Regions from separate parts of the Ochrobactrum sp. P6BSIII genome, predicted to be linked through region 2. Evidence: riboswitches for the same ligand, from Rfam matches in the RefSeq annotation. Region 2 holds a riboswitch; the other holds the start of a gene.
The links. Region 2 has a riboswitch for S-adenosylmethionine ahead of metA (homoserine O-acetyltransferase MetA). Riboswitches for the same ligand answer to the same signal wherever they lie in the genome.
Positions count from the first base shown of each region.

Region 1: linked by a shared signal. The riboswitch ahead of FHW00_RS10925 (O-succinylhomoserine sulfhydrylase) and the one ahead of metA (homoserine O-acetyltransferase MetA) in region 2 are both predicted to bind S-adenosylmethionine.

Region 1 covers NZ_JACGXB010000006.1:236,477-247,652, forward strand. Annotated here, with positions in the region: gene FHW00_RS10895 (quinone-dependent dihydroorotate dehydrogenase) at 1-575, shown strand, start outside; gene FHW00_RS10900 (MATE family efflux transporter) at 576-1,928, opposite strand; gene FHW00_RS10905 (CAP domain-containing protein) at 2,070-2,564, opposite strand; gene FHW00_RS10910 (DUF6460 domain-containing protein) at 2,654-2,920, opposite strand; gene FHW00_RS10915 (GlxA family transcriptional regulator) at 3,164-4,165, opposite strand; gene FHW00_RS10920 (2'-deoxycytidine 5'-triphosphate deaminase) at 4,238-5,329, opposite strand; SAM riboswitch at 5,523-5,602, shown strand; gene FHW00_RS10925 (O-succinylhomoserine sulfhydrylase) at 5,692-6,888, shown strand; gene apaG (Co2+/Mg2+ efflux protein ApaG) at 7,157-7,549, shown strand; gene FHW00_RS10935 (Hsp33 family molecular chaperone) at 7,638-8,672, opposite strand; gene argF (ornithine carbamoyltransferase) at 8,685-9,611, opposite strand; gene FHW00_RS10945 (aspartate aminotransferase family protein) at 9,614-10,825, opposite strand.
Region 2 covers NZ_JACGXB010000002.1:394,008-405,183, reverse strand. Annotated here, with positions in the region: gene FHW00_RS04235 (class I SAM-dependent methyltransferase) at 1-194, shown strand, start outside; gene FHW00_RS04230 (MarR family winged helix-turn-helix transcriptional regulator) at 199-648, opposite strand; gene FHW00_RS04225 (DUF899 domain-containing protein) at 742-1,470, shown strand; gene FHW00_RS04220 (VOC family protein) at 1,502-2,278, shown strand; SAM-I-IV-variant riboswitch at 2,587-2,696, shown strand; gene metA (homoserine O-acetyltransferase MetA) at 2,738-3,658, shown strand; gene FHW00_RS04210 (glycoside hydrolase family 25 protein) at 3,724-4,857, opposite strand; gene pdxR (MocR-like pyridoxine biosynthesis transcription factor PdxR) at 4,970-6,394, opposite strand; gene FHW00_RS04200 (pyridoxamine 5'-phosphate oxidase family protein) at 6,488-7,150, shown strand; gene FHW00_RS04195 (hypothetical protein) at 7,190-7,471, opposite strand; gene FHW00_RS04190 (FUSC family protein) at 7,698-9,647, opposite strand; gene FHW00_RS04185 (ABC transporter substrate-binding protein) at 9,936-10,973, shown strand; gene FHW00_RS04180 (ABC transporter ATP-binding protein) at 11,099-11,176, shown strand, end outside.

The DNA.
Region 1 (11,176 bases), on a different contig from region 2:
CCAACACGCCGGGCCTGCGCAATCTTCAGGCGCGCGACAGTTTGCGCGAGCTTTTGAGCCGCGTGCTGGAAGCGCGTAACGAAGAAGGCAGCATGTGCACGCTGAAGCGTCCGGTCTTCCTCAAAATCGCACCTGATCTGGCCGATGAGGAACTGGACGATATTGCCGCCGAGGCCACCGAGCAGAAGCTGGACGGGATCATCGTTTCCAACACGACCCTGTCGCGCACGGGGCTGAAAAACGCCGAAAACCGTGATGAAACCGGCGGACTTTCCGGTGCGCCGTTGTTCGAACGGTCAACCGTAGTGCTGGCCCGCATGCGTGAGCGCGTCGGCCCCGACATGCCGCTGATCGGCGTTGGCGGCATCGACAGCGCTGAAACTGCCCTGACCAAGATCAAGGCCGGAGCAGATCTGGTGCAGCTTTATACGGGGCTCATCTATCGCGGCCCCGGCTTGCCAAGTGATATCCTGCGCGGGCTGTCGGCAGCGGTCAAACGCGAAGGCGTTGCCAATATCACCGAGCTGCGCGACCGCGACACAAAAGACTGGGCAGCGCGTCAGTTGCCCGCCTGATTATCTCGTGAATTCCAGCCTGTAACGGCGCGGCAGCATCGCCAGAAGCGTGATGCCGCGTACCGACAGGAACAGATTGAGCGCCAGCCAAAGCCCGTGATTGCCCATCGCGGGCTTTGCCGCATAAAGCACGGCCATGAAGAAAGCCAGCGACAGGAACATCATGTTGCGCATGTCGCGCGACCATGTGGCCCCAATATAGACACCGTCCATATGGAAGGCGAGCAGCCCGGTCATACCGGTCAGTGCGGCCCATGGCAGATATTTGAGCGCCTCGGCATGCACATCCTCGGCTTTGGACAAGAGGCCGATGATTGGGTCACCGAAAACCAGAAGCGCGAAGGCGATGATGCTCGCCATCACCAGCCCCCAGACAAAGGTCAGCTTCGCGCCGCGCACAAAGGCCGGGCTATAGCGCGCGCCAATGGACCGCCCGACAATCTGTTCGGCGGCGGCGGCCATGCCATCCAGGAAAAAGCCTGCCACGAGGAAGAAATTCATCAGCACGGCATTGGCCGCAAGCGTCACCGGTCCGAGATCGGAACCCGCCCGTGTGAAGAAGGCAAAAGCCGTCAAAAGCAGGAAGGAGCGGATCATGATATCGCGATTGACCGCGAACATGCGCACAATGCCTTCCTTCTGGAAAATGCGCTGGCGGCTCGGGCGCTTGGTTGCGTCCTTGCGGAAATGCCGGACCACCAGAAAAAGGCCGACAACCGCCGCGACCGTTTCGCCGGTGACCGTGGCCCATGCCACGCCCGTCACACCCCAGCCGAGTTCCAGACCGAGAACAATGCACAGCACAATGTTGATGCCGTTGAGCAGAACCTGAAGGCCAAGGCCGAGCAACCCATGCCCGCGCCCGAGCACCAGCCCCAGAACGGAGTAATTGATGAGAGCAACCGGGGCCGCCAGCATACGGATCGACACATAGGTCGCCATGGCTTCCTGGGTTGCGCTTGTCGGATGCATGAAGCTCGAGGCCGCCGCCAGTGTCAGCGGCAGTGTCAGGATCATCAGCACGCCAGCTGCGACAGCGATGATGATGGCGCGCCAGAAGATCGCCTGTTCTTCGACGGCGTCTTCAGCACCCATGGCCTGCGCCACCAGACCGGTGGTGCCGGAGCGCAGGAAATTGAACATGGATAGCAGGAAGTCGAAGACCAGCGCGCCGATGGCCAATCCGCCGATCAGCTCGGCCTTGCCCACTTGGCCGACCACGCCCATATCGACGAGGCCCAGAAGCGGCGTCGTGACGGCGGCAAGTGTCATGGGAATAGCGATCAGCATGACCATGCGATGCGTCACATCGAACGGCCTCGTAACGCTTCCAACGCGCTGCGACTGATCCATAGTCAACTGTCCCCGAATTCATGCCTGTTGTTCGAGAACGTCTACTCTGGAATCGCTCGAAACTACAGAAAATTCGGCCAATAGATTGTCGCAGCTCCTGACAGCTATCTGTCAGGAGAAATCACGAGCTGCACTGCAGTGTCAGAGGCCCAGCATCATCGCCCAATAAATCCGATTGGGCTTGTTTTCCGGCGTTGCCCAGGCAAGGCCGTAATGGCTGAATGTGGGATCGAGCATATTCTTGCGATGGCCGGGCGATTTCATCCAGGCATCGAATACCGCCTCGGTGCTCGACTGGCCGGATGCGACGTTTTCAGCCGCTGGCCCGCGAATGCCCGCCTGACGCAACCGCGCAACGAACCCATTGCCCCAGCCCACGCTGTGGCCGATCTTGCCATAGCTTGCCATGCGCTTTGCTTGATAAAGCGCAGCCTGTTCCAGCTTGGAGTCGGTCGCCATCATCGAAAGGCCATGTGACTTGCGGATGGCGTTGAAAAGCCCGGTGGGATCGCCGGCGCTCACCACATTCGTCGCCGCTTCCGCCGCACCGAACGGCAAGGCGGAGAGCGAAACCGCACCCCCGGCCAGCACCAGAAAGCCACGCCGGGAAAGCATAAATCCTTGTTTTTGCTGCATCGTCCGAATGTCTTTATTTGCCGCATTGTCCAACGCAAAACCGCTTCGCACTTTTGCTGGAAATGCTCCTAACCTGCTGCCAATATCTGCTATTTGCGATAGCTGAGGATACGGAGCAAAATAAAGGCAGGGATGACAACGGCTGCGCCCAAAATGAGATAATCCGCAAAACGGGCAACAGCGGAGAAGCCCATATTCCACAGGCGCAGGAAGAAATCGCGAATGCCCCACAGAATGTCATAGGGCGTCCAGTGGAACGCGCTCATGACAACGCCGACCACCAGCGAGATCAGCACCAGCTTGACAATGATGCGAGCAGGCGTATCGCCAAGAAAACGGTTTACACCATCAGACATGCAACTCTCCTGCGTCTCGATTGCCGCCATGCGGACAGATTCATCGCGCAAGACATAGGCTGTGATGATGACATCCGCAAGTTTTCAGCGTCTGAACCTAGAGAGCCTGAATCAAAAAGCGGCATGTGTGCGAAAAAATGGTGATTTTCGAGTACCAGAGCGCAGCGTACTTAAAGGTAGGTGAGCACCGGAACGTAGAAAATTGCCATTTGCAGCCACACAGGGCGACTTTTGGAACAGGCTCTATCTTTGCTTACGATAATCGCGTGGAGCCTTCTGCTTCTGGCGCGAGAAGGACCGGTTCATGCTGCGCGTATCGGTAAAGCCGCTGGCGACGGCCACTTCCAGAAGCGACAATCCTGTTTCGGCCAGCAGTTCCTTTGCCTTCTTGACGCGCAATTCTTCGCGCACTTCGAAGGCCGTGCGTTCCAGCGCCAGCCGGAAGCCGCGCTCCATTTGCCGCACCGAGATGCCAAGCCTGCGCGCCACATCGATCATCGGCACCGGGTCTTCCAGCGTTTCCTCGAAAATGCGGATGGCCTTGCGGATCATCGGCGAGCGCACGCCGTTGAAGCTGAGCGCGGGCTGTTCGGAACGAACCAGCTCGTAAGGGATCATCAGGATCGACGCACTCTTGCGCGCCAATTCTTCGGAAATCTCGTTCTGGATGATCGAGAGAGCCAGCGACGCCGCTCCCAGTCCGCCCGCGCAGGTATAGTGCCGTCCGCTGCGGTGGAAAAGGCTGGTCGTGTCGGCGGTATAGCCGTCGAACAGGTCGAGAAAATCGTCGCGGTGGAACCAGTTCACACAGCAATTGCGGTCTTCGAGCAGGCTGCCCTCGGCAAGCAGGAAAGCGGCGGTGCAAAGCCCCACAACGGTCTTGCCGCGCTTGTCGGCGCGCTTGATGAGATCGATCAATGCCTGCTGGCGTGGCCGATACTGGGCAAGCACCCCACCGACGACGGCGACATAATCGCATTCGTCGAGTTCGCCGATGGGAGCCGTCGGCTCGATCACCATGCCGGAGCTGGACGCAACCGGATCGCCGGACAGCGTACAGATTTTCCAGGCGCAACGGATCTGGCGGCTCTTGTCACGATCATCGGCAGCCAGACGGAAGGGATCGAGGAACAGGCTCAGCGCCGTCAGCGTAAAACCCGGCAGCGCGACAATGCCAACCGACAGCCTGCGTGGCTGAGCTTCGCCTTGCGCGTTTTGTAAATCCGGCCTTCGGCTTGTATCCAATCCCGTTCCGTTTGCCACGTCAGTCGCTCTCCTCCGCCCTTGTCACATATCTGCGCGGAGTTACTCGTGCCGTCAACGAAAATGCTTGGAAAGCTTCAACTGCTGCGCCTGATAGTTGGAACCAAGATCGGTGCCGTAAAGCGCCTTCGGGCGGTTCAGCATATGCTCATAGACAAGGCGACCGACGATCTGGCCATGTTCCAGAATGAACGGCACTTCATGGCTGCGCACTTCGAGAACCGCGCGGCTGCCCGTGCCGCCAGCAGCACTATGGCCGAAGCCCGGATCGAAGAAGCCCGCATAATGAACGCGGAACTCACCGACCAGCGGATCGAAAGGCGTCATCTCTGCGGCGTAGAGCGGCGGCACATGCACGGCTTCACGCGAGACGAGGATATAGAATTCATCCGGGTCGAGCACCAGTTCGCGTGCGCCGCGATCATAGATCGGCTCCCAGAAATCGAGCACATCATTGGCGGCGCGCTTGTCCACATCGACAACGGCCGTGTGATGCTTGCCGCGATAGCCGATCAGCCTGTCCGGACCACCGGAAAGATCGACGGAGAGCGCAATGCCACCGCCGGAAATATTCGGCATTTCAGCAGCCACCAGCATCTCGGAATCGTGCAGCGCGGCGAGTTCCGCCTCATCCAGCTGGGCACGGCCCTTGCGGAAGCGGATCTGCGACAGGCGCGAACCGGTGCGCGCAACAATCGGGAAGGTGCGCGGGCTGACTTCCAGATAAAGCGGCCCCTTGTAACCGGCAGGCACCTTGTCGAATTCCTGCGCGCCATCAACAATCACGCGGGTGAAGATATCGAGACGACCGGTCGAGCTTTTCGGATTGGCGGAAGCCGACAGTTCCGGCGACAGCGAAAGGCTTTCCAACAACGGCACGATATAGACGCAGCCGGTTTCGAGAACCGCGCCTGCGGTCAGGTCGATCTCATGCAGCTTGAGGCGCTCGAGTTTGTCGATGACCGGCGTGCCCGGACCCGGCATGAAGGAGGCGCGCACGCGATAGGCCTTTGCGCCAAGGCGAAGATCGAGGCTCGCAGGCTGGATCTGGTCGGCATCCAATGGGCGCGGCGAAGCCAGCAAACCGCTTTCGAACAGCGCACCGATATCCGCATCCGCCAGAATTCCCGCATCTCTTTGCGCCATCGACCTCGTACTCCATAGTCTGAGCAATTCTTCAAAAGACCTTTGACCACTCAAAGGCCCGATGCCAACCCTTCGCGCCCGGAGAAACGGGGTTTTCCGCAGGAATCGAACTCAATTGCAAACCAACGAGGCAGGCTTTTCCGCGAATCTGGTTCTTCTAGCATTGACGACCTTGCACAACAGGCATAAGGAAAATGTGTTCCGTGGTGATTTGGCCGGCCGGCTTGCAGCCACGTTAAAGAATTCGCTAAAAAGGGCCGCGGTTCGTTACCGGCCTTTTGGGCCGGTTTTTTATTGGCCGCCGAGATGCCACTAAACGCTTTTGGGCGTCCCGGCCGACCAGCTTTTGACAGGTTGGAAAAATGACGACTGAGACTACCCGCAAGTTCCGCCCCGCGACACAGCTCGTGCATGCCGGTTCGCTCCGCTCCGGTTTCGCCGAAATGTCGGAAGCGATGTTCCTCACGCAGGGTTTCCTCTACCCCGATGCCGAAGCCGCCGAAGCGCGCTTCAAGGGCGAAAATCCGGGTTTCATCTATTCGCGTTATGCCAACCCCACCACGGACATGTTCGAAAAGCGCATGTGCGCACTGGAAGGCGCCGAGGAAGGCCGTGCCACGGCTTCCGGCATGGCTGCTGTCGCCGCCGCCATTCTGTGTCAGGTGCAGGCGGGTGATCATGTGATTTCCGCGCGCGCCGTATTCGGCTCGTGTCGTTATATCGTCGAGACCCTGCTGCCGCGCTATGGCGTGGAAATCTCGATCGTCGACGGCTCGGATATCGCAAACTGGAAAGCCGCCGTTCGCCCGAACACCAAGGTGATGTTCCTCGAAAGCCCGTCGAACCCGACGCTCGAAATCATCGACATCGCCGCCGTGGCCCAGGTGGCCAATGAAGCCGGTGCGAAGCTCATCGTCGACAATGTCTTCGCGACCCCGCTTTACCAGAAGCCGCTGGAGCTTGGCGCGCATATCGTCGTCTATTCGACCACCAAGCATATTGACGGTCAGGGCCGCTGCCTTGGCGGCATCGTGCTGTCGGACCGCGAATGGGTCGAGAACACGCTTCAGGACTATTATCGCCACACCGGTCCCGGTATGAGCCCGTTCAATGCATGGATCATGCTGAAGGGTCTGGAAACGCTGTCCGTGCGCGTGCGCCAGATGACGCAGTCGGCGGCTGCCGTTGCCGATGTTCTCGCAGGCAAGCCGGGCGTCAAGCGCGTCATCTATCCGGGCCGCGCCGACCATCCGCAGGCGGATATCATCGCCAAGCAGATGACCGGCGGTTCGACCCTGATTGCGCTGGAACTGGAAGGCGGCAAGGAAGCCGCGTTCAAGTTCGAAAATGCGCTGCAGGTGTTCAGCATCTCCAACAATCTGGGTGACGCCAAGAGCCTGATCACCCATCCGGCCACCACGACGCACAAGAACCTCAGCGATGAGGCCAAGGCCGAGCTGGGCATTTCCGATGGCGTGCTGCGCATTTCGGTCGGCCTTGAAGATACCGACGATCTCATGGAAGACGTCGAAGAAGCGCTGAAGGCAGCGGTTCGCTAAATACAGACAAGTGATTATCCGGCTCAATGGAATCGGGCCGGATAATCAGCTCGATTTCTGTCCATTTTCATCCTGAAGCATCTCGGGATCATGCAAAAGACGGTGTTTCGTCTTAAAAAATGTGACCTTTTCGCTGCAATCCCCCGCAAGAACGATCCAAACGCAGAAAATCTACCTCGCTGACCCTGTCCAGATTACCGCTTCGCGTTGACCTCCAACGCAACTTTGGCGATAGGTGGACATCAGGCACATGATAAAGGCGGATGCGATGTATAGGGCGGTGACGCAGGGGATCGAAATAACGGTTGAGCCGTTTTATCTGGAAGAAGAGTCGGCTCCCGAAGACAATCGCTATGTCTGGGGCTATCGCATTACAATCGCCAATAATTCGTCCGACACGGTGCAGCTGCGCTCGCGCTACTGGCAGATTACCGACGCCAATGGCCGCGTCGAGGAAGTGCGCGGAGCCGGTGTCGTGGGCGAACAGCCCGTTCTCGATCCGGGTGACTCGTTCCAGTATTCGTCTGGCTGCCCGCTGACCACATCGTCCGGCGTGATGGTTGGCCGTTATCAGATGCAAAACCCGACCGGCAACACATTCGAAGTGGATATTCCGGCTTTCTCGCTGGATGTGCCCGAGCAGCGCCGCACGCTGAATTAAGCCAAGCCGAGCCGCAACTGCACCACAAGACGTAAAAAAGCCGGGGCGGCTCTCCTGAACCGCCCCGGCTTTTCATTATTCTCATTTATTACTTCGCAAACAGCGCGGGATCGAACTCGTAGCTCGTTGAGCAGAATTCGCAGGTCACCGAAACCTTGCCGTTCTCGATGCTGTCCTGAATTTCCTCGGCGGTGAAACCAGCGAGAACACCCTGGATTTTCTCACGCGAGCAGGAGCATTCATCCACCACCTTGATGGCGTTGAAAACGCGCACGCCGCGTTCATGGAACAGGCGATAGAGCAGCCGCTCAGAGCCAATCGTCGGATCGGTCAGTTCCGAGCTTTCGATGGTTCCAACCAGCGACCGCGCCTCATCCCAGGCGTCATCCACCGGATGATGCACGGCTTCATTGTCGTCGCCGTCCCCGCCCGGCAGATCGGGAATGCGCGCGCGCAGTTCCGATTCCGGCAGGAACTGGATGATCAGTCCGCCAGCGCGCCATTGTTCGACGAGCTTGCCATCGGCACCCCGTTCGACCAGCTTGGCGACGCTGAGCTTCAGATCGGTCGGGATCTGTTCCGACTGGCGGAAATAAGTCGTCGCGATTTCTTCCAGCGTCGAGCCGTCAAGCGCCACGATGCCCTGATAGCGCTGCATATAGGCGCCCTGATCCACCGTGAAGGCCAGCGTGCCGCGACCGAGCAGCTCTTCCGGCTCTGTCTTGCCAGCGGCAATGGCGTCTTTCAGACGCTCATCATCAAAACGCGCATAGGCGCGCACAGCATGCGGCGTGCTGAAATCCACCACCAGCATGTCCACCGGACCGTCGGACTGGGTCTGGAAGATGAACTTGCCTTCGAATTTGAGCGAAGTGCCGAGCAAAACGGTCAGAACCGTCGCCTCAGCCAGCAGGCGGGCCACTTCCTCGGGATATTTATGCCGTTTCAGAATGGCGTCGATGCTCGTGCCAAGCTGAACCGCGCGACCGCGCACATCAAGCCCTTCCACCTGGAAGGGCACGACCGCATTGTCGCCTGCAAAGCCGAAATCACCCAGATCGAGCTTGGGACCCGACTGGCCGTTTTCGGCTTCGATATGAATGTTGCTGGTATCCTCAGCCACAGAAAACTCCAATCACGCGCCTTGCAGGCACCAGGCCAGAATGGCCTTCTGGGCGTGGAGCCTGTTTTCGGCTTCGTCGAACACGACCGATTGCGGCCCGTCGATCACTTCGTTGGTCACTTCCTCCCCGCGATGCGCAGGCAGGCAATGCATGAAGAGCGCCTTCGGATCAGCTTGCGCCATCAGCCTCGCATTGACCTGATAGGGCATGAACACATTGTGTCCACGGGCGCGGTCTTCCTGTCCCATCGAAACCCAGGTGTCGGTCACGATGCAATCCACACCGCTTGCCGCTTTCTCCGGGTCTGTCGTGGACATGATGTCCGCACCGTGCGCCCTGGCCCAGTCAATAAAGTGCTGGTTTGGCTCGCTGCCTTCCGGCGTCGCGATATTGACGTTGAAGTCAAACCGCGCCGCGGCTTCCACAAGCGAATGCAGGACGTTGTTGCCGTCCCCCATCCAGGCAAAGGTTTTGCCTTTGATCGAGCCGCGATGTTCCTCATATGTAAGAACGTCGGCCATGATCTGACAAGGGTGGGTGTCGTCGGTCAATGCATTAATGACCGGAACGGTCGCATATTCGGCCAGTTCCAGCATGCGGTCATGCGATGTGGTGCGGATCATGATCGCATCCACATAGCGCGACAGGACCTTCGCCGTATCGGCGATGGTCTCGCTGCGGCCGAGCTGCATTTCCGAGCCCGTGAGCATCAGCGTTTCACCGCCGAGCTGGCGCATGCCGACATCGAACGACACGCGGGTGCGTGTCGACGGCTTTTCGAAAATCATCGCCAGCACCTTGCCGGCAAATGGCTTTTCAATCTCGCCCGCCTTCAGGCGCGCCTTGCGCACCTTTGCATCCTCAAGGATGGAGCGCAATTCGCTTCCCGGGACGGAAGACAGATCGAGGAAGTGCTTGATACCGTTATCCTGAGCCATGATTACGCCGTCTTGCTGATCGGATTTGCGACGGAAAGCCGTTCCACGGCCATTTCGATGCGGTTCAGCGCCTCACGGGCTTCTTCCGGCGTCGTGACCAGCGGCGGCAGCAGACGGACGACATTGTCGCCAGCGCCAACGCTCAGGAAATGCTCGTCACGCAGCGCCTGAATGAGCGTGGTGTTCGGAACAACGCACTTGATGCCCATCAGAAGACCGCGACCGCGAACTTCGGAAACCACATTCGGGAACCGGTCGATGATCGAGGCAAGGCCCTGCTTCATGACAAGCGCGGTGGCCTGAACATTTTCCAGGAAACCGTCAGACAGCACGACGTCCAGCACGGCATTGCCGACAGCCATGGCAAGCGGATTGCCGCCATAGGTCGTGCCATGCACACCGGCAACCATGCCCTTGGCGGCTTCAGCCGTCGCAAGGCAGGCGCCAACCGGGAAACCGCCGCCAATACCCTTGGCCACAGCCATGATGTCCGGCGTGACGCCTGACCATTCATGGGCAAACAGCTTGCCGGTACGGCCAACGCCGGTCTGGACTTCGTCGAGGATCAAAAGCAGGCCCTTGTCGTCACAGATCTGACGGATAAGGCGCATGAATTCTTCCGGGAAACCACGCAGACCGCCCTCGCCCTGCACGGGCTCAAGCAGAATACCGGCGGTTTCATCGGTAATAGCAGCGCGCAAGGCAGCCTCGTCGCCGAACGGCACCTGATCGAAGCCTTCGACCTTCGGGCCGAAACCTTCGAGATACTTGGCCTGACCACCGGCAGCGATGGTCGCAAGCGTGCGGCCATGGAACGCGCCTTCAAAGGTGATGATCCGGAAACGCTCCGGATGGCCGTTCGCGAAATGATAGCGACGCGCGGTCTTGATCGCGCATTCAAGCGCTTCCGCGCCGGAATTGGTGAAGAAAACCTTGTCGGCAAATGTGTTGTCGACCAGACGCTGGCCGAGCTTTTCCTGTCCGGGAACTTCATAAAGATTGGACAGATGCCACAGCTTTTCAGCCTGATTTTTCAAGGCTTCGACCAGATGTGGATGCGAATGGCCAAGGGAGTTCACCGCGATGCCAGCCGCAAAATCGAGATAGCGCTCGCCGGTTTCGGTGATCAGCCAGATGCCCTCACCTCGCTCGAAGCGCAGAGCCGCACGATTATAGGTGTCGTAAAGCGGTTGCACGGTCGTAGCGTCGGTCATTGCAATCAGGCCTCCATAAGCCCTTCTAAATGCTGCATATCCGAGGAAAACGGACTGTCAGCCTTTGCCATTTTGAGCGATAACGCGACCCTCTCTCCGGCCGGTCATCACAGGATTGCAGCAGGTGGATCATGCGCCTCGCGCGTGAAAAGCCTGCCGAAATAAAAAGCCGCCCACCGGGCGGCACAATTATTCATGGGCGTATATTGGCGCTCGCGAAAAAAATGTCAATCAAACTAAGCCCGGATTGTCGCTCATCTTTGCGCATGAGTTCATGCATTTTATGTCCGCACGTCTGAGCTTTGCCTAAGCTTTGCCCAAGCCTTGCATGATGGGCATATCAGACTTTCC
Region 2 (11,176 bases):
GCTGTGCCTCGTCACCGCGCATCCCTGCCGTTGCTTACTGTCACGGAACTTTGCTTCGTCAGGAAATTGAAGCCAGAAATGCAGGCGGACTCACCCCAGCGACGGACTATGTGACCGAGGTGCTTTCCGAAAAGCATGGCAGCGGTGAAGTTTCTGCCAAAATTCAGGCGCATATCATTCAGGCTGTGGCGTGAAATCCTAGAACGAAAGCGCAATCAGATCGCTTCGGATTTGATCGCCATTGCCTTGCGAGAGGTTCTTTTCAATTTCCGCATGCGTGGAGGTCCAGATGGGAACTGCGGCAGCCAAGGCTGCCTTGCCATCCGGTGTCAGTTGCAGCAGGCGCTCGCGGCGGTCGGCAGGATTGACCAGTATTTCCACCCAGCCCTGTCTTTGCAGGGGCTTCAGCGCTGCGGTGAGGGTGGTCTGATCCATTGCCAGCAATTCAGCCACTGGTTTCATCGGCGGTGGCGCAGGCCGGTTGAGCGACATCATCAGGGAGAATTGCCCATTCGTCATGCCAACCGGACGAAGAGCTTCGTCAAAACGCCGCGCAAGCGCACGAGCCGCTCGCTGGACATGCAGGCAGAGGCAGGTGTCTCTGACCAAAAGGGTTGTTTCGAAAGGGACTTCAGGGACGTTTGACATGATCCATTAATATTGATATCAATGTAAATCGTCAAGCAAATATCCCGATATAAACTGGGCGTTTTACCATCCGGGGGGCGGAGGAGGACTTGCATCATGAATGAAGTCGTATCCCGCGAAGTCTGGCTTGAGGCGCGTCGCGCGCTTTTGGCCAGAGAAAAGGAAGCGACGCATCTTCGCGATCGCGTCAATCAGGAAAGACGGGCGCTGCCCTGGGTCAAGGTGGAGAAAGACTATGTCTTCGACACCCCGGCTGGGCGTCGAACACTGGCAGAGCTTTTTGACGGACGCAGTCAGCTGGTCGTCTATCATTTCATGTTCGGGCCGGAATGGGAGCAGGGCTGCGTTGGCTGTTCTTTCCTGGCAGATAATCTCGACGGTGCGCTGGCGCATCTCAACAATCATGATGTCACGCTTGTCGCTGTATCGCGTGGGCCTCTTGCAAAGCTGGAAGACTATAAGCGGCGCATGGGCTGGCATTTCCCATGGGTGTCATCTTATGGCGGCGATTTCAATTTTGACTTCCATGTGTCGTTCGACAAGGCCGAGATCGAAGAAGGGCGCGTTTTCTACAATTTCGACAGGCTGGCGCCAGAGCAGGCGCATGACGAACTGCCCGGCATGAGTGCCTTCATCAAGACTGATGACGGCACGATCTACCATACATATTCCAGCTATGCGCGTGGCATCGAGGAGTGGATCAGCACGCTGATGATCCTCGACCGTGCACCGAAAGGGCGTAACGAAGACAGCACGATGCACTTCGTGAAACGCCACGATGAATATGCTGCGCCAGCGGCAAAGCACAGCTGCTGTAGCTGAACGCTGAATTCAAATTCTGGGAGGAATGACAATGAATAACGGAGCATCACCGTTCGTCTGGTACGAACTCATGACCGAAGATGCCACTGAGGCCGCAAATTTTTACGGCAAGGTCGTCGGTTGGAATACCAAGGATTCGGGCGTCCCCGGTGTGAATTATACCCTGCTGGAAGCGCCCGGTTGTGCAGTCGCCGGTATGATGGCGCTGTCCGATATGCCAAGCGGAGATTGCGGCGCAAAGCCCGGCTGGCTCGGTTATATCGGTGTGGCCGATGTGGACGCAATGTCTGAGAAGGTTATCGCCGCGGGCGGTAAGATCCTTCAATCGGCTTATGATATTCCAACCGTTGGGCGGTTTGCCATCGTGGCGGACCCGCAGGGTTCAGTCTTTGCGCTTTTCGAGCCGAAAGACCCGCCAGAACCACCAGCCGATTTTGGTTCGCGCAAGGTGGGTCATCCCGGTTGGCATGAGCTTTATGCCAAGAACGGCGAGGAAGTCTTTGGCTTCTATGAGAAAGTGTTTGGCTGGAAGCTCGCACGCGATTTCGATATGGGCGGTATGGGCAAATACAAGATCTTCAGCGTAAACGGTGCGGATACAGGCGGCATCATGACGGCTCCGCCGAATGTGCCGCAGGGCTGGGGCTTTTACTTCATGGTGGATGGAACGAACGCCGCTGCCGAACGCGTCAAATCGCAGGGTGGCAAGGTTACATTCGGGCCGACCGAAGTGCCGAATGGCGAGTGGATCATCCAGTGTCTTGATCCGAAAGGCGTGGCTTTTTCACTGGTTTCAGCGACACAATAAAGATCGTGCGCGAAAGCGCATGAAACATTCAGAACGGCAGACGGCTTCTGGTTCTAAATCAGAAGTCGTCTTCGTGATGATAATGGCGCAGATAGGCGAATGCTGTTCCCACCAAAATCGGCAGAAGCAAGATTCCCGTCCAGAATATGATATTGCTCATTTTCTCCCTCCCTGTTGCCCTCAAACCGAAACGATAGCCTGAGACAGTATGCGGGCACTTCGAATAACGCAGAAAGCGGACATTTGTTCCAGTCAGCATCGCTTGCACGTAAAGCTATTGCCATAACGTCCGCGTTTGAGTAGAAGTGCGAATACATCAAGAGTTGGGGAGACGCCCAACGCCAACCTGCCGCTCCGGGCAAGGTGGTACTCCCTGACAAGGGAGGATGTGGCCAAACCGGCAACTATGCGGATAAAGCCACTCGCGTCTACCTGACAGAACTAGGGACCGACGCGATCATGCCGATAAAAATTCCTGACGATCTGCCAGCAACCAGTGTTCTCCAGGCCGAGGGCGTTATGGTCATGCGCGAGGCGGATGCCGTGCGTCAGGACATACGGCCCTTGCGCATCGGCCTGCTCAATCTTATGCCCAACAAGGCGACCACGGAAACGCAGATCGCACGCCTGCTGGGCGCGACGCCGCTTCAGGTGGAACTGACACTGGTGCGCATAACCAATCACGTCGCGCGCCATACCTCCGCCGATCACATGCTGTCTTTCTACCGCCCGTGGGAAGATGTGCGTGACGAGCGCTTCGATGGATTCGTGATCACCGGTGCGCCGGTGGAACGCTTGAACTTCGAAGACGTAACCTATTGGGATGAGTTGCAGCGTGTTTTCGACTGGACGCAGACCCATGTGCATCGCTCGCTGAACATCTGCTGGTCGGCGCAGGCCGCCGTTCATCATTTCCATGGCATGGGCAAGTATGAACTGCCGGCCAAGGCATCGGGCGTCTACAGCCAGCAGAATCTTGCGCCAGCATCGCCCTATCTGCGCGGTTTCTCGGATGATTTCACCATTCCGGTTTCACGCTGGACGGAAGTGCGCAAGGAGGACATTCCGCAGAATAGTGGTTTGAATGTTCTCGTCGATAGCGCTGAATCCGGCCTTTGTCTGCTGGAAGATCCAAACCATCGCGCGCTGCATATGTTCAACCATGTCGAATATGACACCACGTCGCTGGCTGACGAATATTTCCGCGATATCCAGGGCGAGCCAGAAACGAAGGTGCCTGCGAATTATTTCCCGGAAGATGATGCCACGCGCCCGCCGCAAAATCGCTGGCGCGGCCACGCGCATCTCCTGTTCGGCAACTGGATCAATGAGATTTACCAGTCAACGCCGTATGATCTGGAAAATATCGGCAAGAAGTGAGTGCCGCTGAATAAAGAAAACCCCGGAATGGAAGTTCCGGGGTTTTTGTTTGGGATGAAGCGAACTCAGCTGCCGACTCTGTCGAGCCAGCGATGCCATTCGGCTTCCGAACCATGGAACACGTTCAGGTCGATCTTGTTGCTCACGCCCTGAGACAGACCCGATCCGGAATATTGCCAGAACAGCCATGGGCGGCCCGGATAGACCTTGGATGGGTGCTGGGCGACAGCGCGCAACCAGAACGGATAGTCGTTGAACGCGCCTCTCAGATTGTCGTCATAGAAATCCGGTGCGGTATAGATGACCGGGCGCTTGCCGTAGTGGCGCTCAAGCTTGTCCATGAAGACTTGCATCTTCTCGCGCACCTGTTGCGGCGAAGGACGGCGGCGGCAGGCGGAATCACCATTCCATTCCACGTCGATCACCGGCGGTAGCGCATCAGGATCCTTCGGCACATTGCGGATGAACCAATCGGCCTGCTCGCTGGCGACACGGCACCAGTAGAAAAAGTGATAAGCGCCGCGCTTGATTCCAGCTTCCTTGGCCTCACGCCAGTTTTTGCGGAACATCGGGTCGAGATGGTCGCCACCATCGGTCGCCTTGATATAGGCAAAGTTCGCGCCTTGCGTGCGCAGCTTTGGCCAGTCGATATCGCCCTGCCAGCGCGAGACGTCAACGCCGTGAACTGCGAGCTTGCGCGGTGACGCACGGCCAAAATTGATCGGCTTTGCATCACGGAAGCGGTGGCTATAAATTCTGGAGCGGTCCTGTGCCGTACGGGCTTGCGGTTCCAGACGCACTGCCGGATAGGCCGCGACCTGCGGTGCAGGTACACGCGGCGCTGCCGCTTGCGGAGCTGGGGCTGGTATCTGCGCGACGGGGCGCTCCTGCAAGGGCGCGCGCGGTTGCGGCGCAACGGGTGCAGGCGGTTGAACCTTGAACGGTCCGCCATCAGGAACAGGTCCGGCCCAGGCGAGCACTTCTTCTTGCGGGGGAAGCGGCTGTGCACGCGGCGCGCTTGCCGTTTCGGTTACGGCTGCGGGCGGAACTGGCCTCACAACAGAACTGGTCATCTCCGCCGAGGGTTTCGGCTGGAGCATGATGCTGTCGATGCCGGAACTCGATGTGCAGCCCGACAGGGCGGCGCAAGCGAGCGCAATGGCAGACACGACCAAAAAACGCGAAGGCGAAGAACGCATGGGCACCCGTACTCAAAACAAATGGGCTGCAACGCTCTTCCGAGTCATTGCTTTGTTTAGAGTAGCGGCAAAAACTGAATCCAAAGTTTACGAAAGTGCTAACGCACGCGGTTCAAATTGAGCTTTCGAGGACTTTTATCAATGCTGTTGCAGATTTCTCCAGATGGGCTTCATCAAAACCTGAGAAACCGAGGAGAAGTCCCTGTCGCGGCAGGAAAAACCTGTAGAGCGGGGAGAGCGGTTGAACGTTAATCCCGGATTCTGCAAGTTTTTCTACAAGTGCCACATCATTTTGGTTGTCGGAAAGCGCGAGCAGCAGGGTCAGGCCCGCAGGCGGCGCTTCGATCCTGAAAAGTGCCGGTTCACCGGGCGACAATGCCGCGATGAGCTTGTTGCGACGGGACGCATAGAGACGACGCATTCTCCGGATGTGCTGGGCGAAGGCGCCGGTTTCGATGAATTGCGCCAGCGTCGGTTGAGCGAGAAGCGACGGCGGCGGCAAAAGCTCTTGTCGAAGTGTGCGAAACTTGTCTGTCAGTTGTGGAGGCACAATCAGGAAGCCGAGCCGCAAGACGGGCGAGAACACTTTCGAGAAACTGCCTATATAGAGAATGCGGTCGCGGTCGAGCGACATCAGGGCCGGAAGCGGCTGGCCGATATAGCGGTGCTCACTGTCATAGTCGTCTTCGATGATGAACGCGTCGCTCTCGCGAGCCCAGGCGATAAGATCAAGCCGCCGGGCCAGCGGCATGGTTACGCCTGTGGGATGATGGCGGGCAGGCGTTACAAATGCCGCGCGTGCATGCATGGCGGCTTGCCGTCCCGCTGTCACATCTAGACCATTGCCATCGACAGGCACCGAGATGACGTCAATTCCCTGCCCGCCAAGAATGTTTCGGGCGGGAGAATAGCCCGGCTCTTCCATCCAGATTTTGTCGCCCGGTGCGAACATGGCTTCACGGAGCAGAGAAAACGCGTCGGTGCTGCCGCCAGTAATCAGAATTTGCGCGGGGTCAACAGCCATGCCGCGCCATTCGTGCAGGTGGCGGGCGAGGGCGGCGCGCAGCGGCAAATAGCCGAAAGGATCGTGCCCGTTCAGCAGGCTGGTGTCAGGGTTGCGCCAGATGCGTCCAAGCAGCTTGCCCCATTCCGCATGGGGAAAATGATCGCTGTCGAACACGCCTTGCTGAAAAGGCTGCGGGAGACGCGCTGTCTTGGTTATGATTTTTGCTGTTTTGAAAGTGGCGGCTGGCCCGGTTTTCAGTGTCACTTCCGGCAATTGAGCGGCTATGCGTGTGCCTGAACCATGCTTGCCTTCCAGATACCCCTCCGCGATCAACTGGTCGTAGGCTGCCAGCGCCGTGGCGCGAGACACACCCAACTCTTCTGCAAAGGCGCGCGTCGAGGGCAGACGGCTTTCAGGCTTCAGCCTTCCGGTGAGAACGGCCTGCCTTATCTGTTCTGCCAACTGCACGGCGAGCGGAATATCGCTTGTCCGGTCAATGCCGAACTCCGGTATCGATGCGATAAGTGGCATGGGTCTATATCTTTTAAGTGGTTATTTTCAACATACCACTATGGCGGCATTTTGCGTGCATTGAAAGTCCAAATGCAGACGGGAATGACCAGCATGACGAATGCCCCCACAGAAAGAGCCAGAGTGAAACGCCTGCATGATCGCGGCCATTATGATGCGGACAGCGTGCATGCGATCATTGATGCGCAGCCGCTTGCCCATGTGGCTTATGTCTTCAATGGCACGCCCTATGTGTCGCCGACGCTGGTATGGCGGGAAGGTAATTTCATCTACTGGCATGGCTCATCGGCAAGCCGCATGCTGGAAGCTTGCGAGGAAGCGGAAGTCTGTGTCAGCTTCGCAACCCTGGACGGGTTCGTTCTGGCGCGTTCTGCTTTTCACCATTCCTGTAACTATCGTTCCGTGATGGCTTTCGGCACTGCGAAGAAGATTACGGATGTCACGGCGAAGGAACGGCACTTGCGCAACTTCGTGAACGGGCTGTTTCCTGACCGCTGGGAAGGGCTGCGTCCGATGATGGCCAAGGAACTGAAGGCGACCATGCTTCTGGAACTGGAGCTGAACGAAGCGTCGGCGAAGGTTCGCTCCGGTCCGCCGAAGGATGATGAGCCGGATTACGCGTTGCCGATCTGGGCAGGGGTCATTCCGGTGACGACGCAGCTTGGTGAGCCGATTGACGATGACCGCCTGTTGCCGGGTGTAACTGCTCCACAAAATGTACAGCAATTCGGCTATCTGGCAGATGCGGCGGAGTGAGTAGCCCAAGCGTCAGACCGTCAGCCACGTAAACTGAGCCTAGGCGGTCTTGGAGTGTATGACGGGGAACTGATCAAGCGTCGGGCTCGTTTCCGCACGGTGCTTGACGCTCTCGATCTGCTTCATGAGTTCGGCGATCTTTTCCGGTTGGAAGACGCCGCACTCGTAAATCTGGATGATTTCACGGACCAATTCGTCCTTCAGGGGCGAGGTAACAGGACAGCAGCCAATAGCCGTGCAAGTCTGAATATAGGCTTGCTGCAACCTTGCCAGCTCGTCGGCCTTGAACCGCCCAAAGTAATAGTCCCTCGAAAAAGGCATTCCCATGCATTCCGCAATGTGACCGGTGGAGGCGATCCACGCGCGTCTGTGTTCGGAAACTTCTCAGTCTGCTGAAGCTAACTATAGCATATGACCGGAGATCGTAACCGCCAATCGTTTACGTCTTCTAAAATATTTGGATTTTTTGGAATATTTATTACAAGAATAAGTATTGTTTTACTCAATAATGCATCTCTTACTGGCGCCTGCTTTTGTGGGATAGGGCTCAGCGTAGAAACGCTATATTTGCTTCCGTTGTCATGGCCATGGCTTGCATGAGCGCTGCTGCATGCAGCAATCGGTCTTTTTCCGCGCTGCTGGCGGTCTCCGATAAGGCCAGAATCCGGCCTGCACTAGCCTTAGTGGTTTCGATCAACGATGCGGGCTCGAAAACAGCCAGCGTCCGAAGCATATTCTGAACAGCTATGCGCACATCCGGCACCGGATGGTCTGTCAATTGCGCAAGCTCCAGCGCTGCCGAGCCGAGATTCAAGACGGCCAGCATGCCGCGCAAATCCTGATGCGCTTCGGGTGACGCAGCCGAAGTCTCCGTCACCAGCAGACGCGAGATGCGGTCAGCGCTCTGGCTGATCCATGCCTCGATGGAAATTGAGCGCGGCGAAGCCCCGATTTTCTTCAGGCTGTCGCGCATGGCGCGTTTCATGCGGCGCTGCGCAGCATGGGTGCTCGGCGGGAAGAGCAGCGAGAAAACAAGCGTTCCGATGCCGATGCCGAGAAGAAGCGCGATCACGCCGTTCAGAAATGAGGTGGCGTCGACCCGCGTGAAGTTATCGGGTCCGATCAAATCCCAGAAAAAGATTGCGAATGCCGAGCCTTTGGCAATTGTCGAAGGATTGCGCATGGCAAGCCCGGCGCAGATCAGCACTGGAGCAATGACGATCGTAAAGGGCAGGAAGCCCCATATGACTGGCAAAACGCCGAAATTCATGATCGCCGCGACGACCGCAGCGATGGCGGAACCCTTCAGAAATTCCGTGCCGCTGGCAACTGGATTTGGTCTGGTTGCGAAAAGGGCGTTGACCACACCAACGACAATGACGAAACCCGCACCGGACGGCCATGCGGTAAAGATCCAGATCGCCGATGCCGCGACCAGAGCCACGAATGCGCGAATACCGTTGATCACCGCCGCCGTGTGGTCGACATGGTAGGACAGGCGAACACGGTTGGCTTTTGGATGGGTTGTGTCGAGTTCGGCCTCGATACCCAAAGCCTGTTCCTGAAAACCGAGCATGCTGCGCAAGCGGTACAAAAACATCAGCCGCCCGGATGCGAGTTCGGCATTACCGGCCGTTTCTGCTTCCGCCGTCCGGATGATCTTTTCGCGAAGGGCTTCCAGATCGACGCTTTCGTCGCCATCCGCAATCCGCGCCATGGCGTCTCGTGCTTCCAGCAGCAAAGGATCGTCACGGGTGGTTTGCGGCGGCATTTCCAATATGGCGCGAACAGCCGATGCCTGTTGCAGCGTGACGACCATGGCCTGACGGAGATAGCCCACGCTGCGCCTGACGGTGACAGAACTCGCGGCCTTGTATTCAATGGCGGTATCGAAGGCGATGGCATTGCGATAGGCGGTTTGGAGCGCGCCGGTTCCAGCTTCCCCGCCGAGCATTTCCGCGCAGAGTTTTGCCGTCTGTCGCATGAACTTTCCAAGCTGCGCGCGGGCCTCCTCGAAGGGATTGTCGGTACTGAACAGCCAGGTAATGATTGCTTCAGTGACGATGCCGAGTGCGATGTAGATCAACCGGGATACGGCGATTTCAAACACATTTTCCGGATCGGACAGCGAGTCGATGGCAACGATGGCCGCCGTATAGCCAGCGAGTACCGCGCCATAGGAGCGAAAGTTGCGCAAGCCCGTCGAAAGAGCGGTGCAAAGGCCGATCCAGCTTGCAAGGACCAGCAGAAACAAGGTTGGCGTCTGGATGAAGATTGCTGTGAGCAATACGGCCACCACAACGCCGATTGCCGTGCCCATCAGGCGGTAGATGCTCTTGGAAACGCTCATTGCGCGGCTGCTTTGAGCGACGATCCATACCGTCATGGCGGCCCATTTCGGGTCGTCCATATTCATAAGGAAGGCGATATAAAGCGCGATCAGCGATGCGGCGGTGGTGCGTACCGCAAAAATGAGATCGTTGCGCTTGATGATCATGATTTCAATAGGTTGCCGCGAGAGGCTGAAAAAGTGGCGATGTTAAGTAACGACGATGATAGAGGTTTGGCGGCTGCGTCAAGCAACTATTGTTTCAAAACGCCGTGTGTAGGCCGTGTAGAGGTTGTTGCTCTATATTCCGAAGCCATAAAATAGGCTGCAAGTTTATTGAAAGCTGATTGAAAGCTTGGCTGCTGTAACCATTCTCGACCGATTAGAGGAATCGGCTGCATATCAGGAGGAGGGTTCGGCTTTTGCCGGACTGAAGCATTCCTTGGAGGAGCCTATATGAAAATTTCAACGAATTCGCTTCGGCTTGTTTGGCGCGCTGCGCTTTTGAGCGGTGTCATGGCGCTCGGCGCCGGTGCTGCGCATGCCGAAAAACTGACGGTTATTGTCGGCGGCATGGAAAAGCAGATTTATCTGCCAGCTGTACTGACCGAAAAGCTTGGTTACTTCAAGGATGAAGGTCTCGACGTCGAGCTGATCAACAGCCGCGCAGGCGTGGACGCCGAGAACGAGTTGCTTGCCGGAGCCGCGCAGGCCGTGGTTGGCTTCTACGACCACACCATCGATCTTCAGTCGAAGGGCAAGTTCATCCAGTCCATCGTGCAGTTCAGCCAGGCACCGGGCGAAGTGGAACTGGTTTCGACGAAATATGCCGACCAGATCAAGTCGCCTGCCGATTTCAAGGGCCACACGCTGGGCGTGACGGGCCTTGGCTCTTCCACAGACTTCCTGACGCAGTATCTGGCCGTGCGCAACGGGCTGAAGCAGGGCGATTACACGCTGCTGCCGGTTGGCGCGGGCAATACCTTCATCGCAGCCATCAAGCAGGACGCTATTCAGGCCGGTATGACCACCGAGCCGACGATTGCCACCATGCTCAAGACTGGTGAAGCCAAGGTTCTGGTCGATATGCGCACGCCGGAAAAGACCGCCGAAGCGCTTGGCGGACCTTACCCGGCAGCATCCTTCTATGTGCAGTCGGCCTGGCTCGAAACCCATAAGGAAGAAGCGCAGAAGCTGACTAATGCTCTGGTCAAGACCATGCGTTACATCGCTTCGCACAGCGCCGAAGAAATCGCCGATCAGATGCCGAAAGATTACTATGTCGGCGACAAGAACCTTTATGTGAAGGGTCTGGCTGAAGGCAAGGCGCAGTACACGCCGGATGGCCGTATGCCGAAGGATGGTCCGGAAACCGTTCTGAAGGTGCTCGCAACCTTCAAGAAGCCGTTGCAGGAAAAGCAGATCGACCTGTCGAAGACCTATACGACGGAATTTGTCGACAAGGCTAACGCGACGCTCGACGCCGCGAAGTAAGCGGGCCCCCGGCTGGCGTTCGCAAATGAACGTCAGTCCCGCCGACCCAAACACATTCAACAGCATTGCAGGCGCGCAGTAACAAGTATTGCGCGCGAGCGGTGCCGCACATCCGCGAGGAACCTATGCTGATGGAAGCCCCGAAAACCATTGCGCGCGACGAAGCCGGTAATGGCGCGCCCGCAATCGAACTCAACAATGTG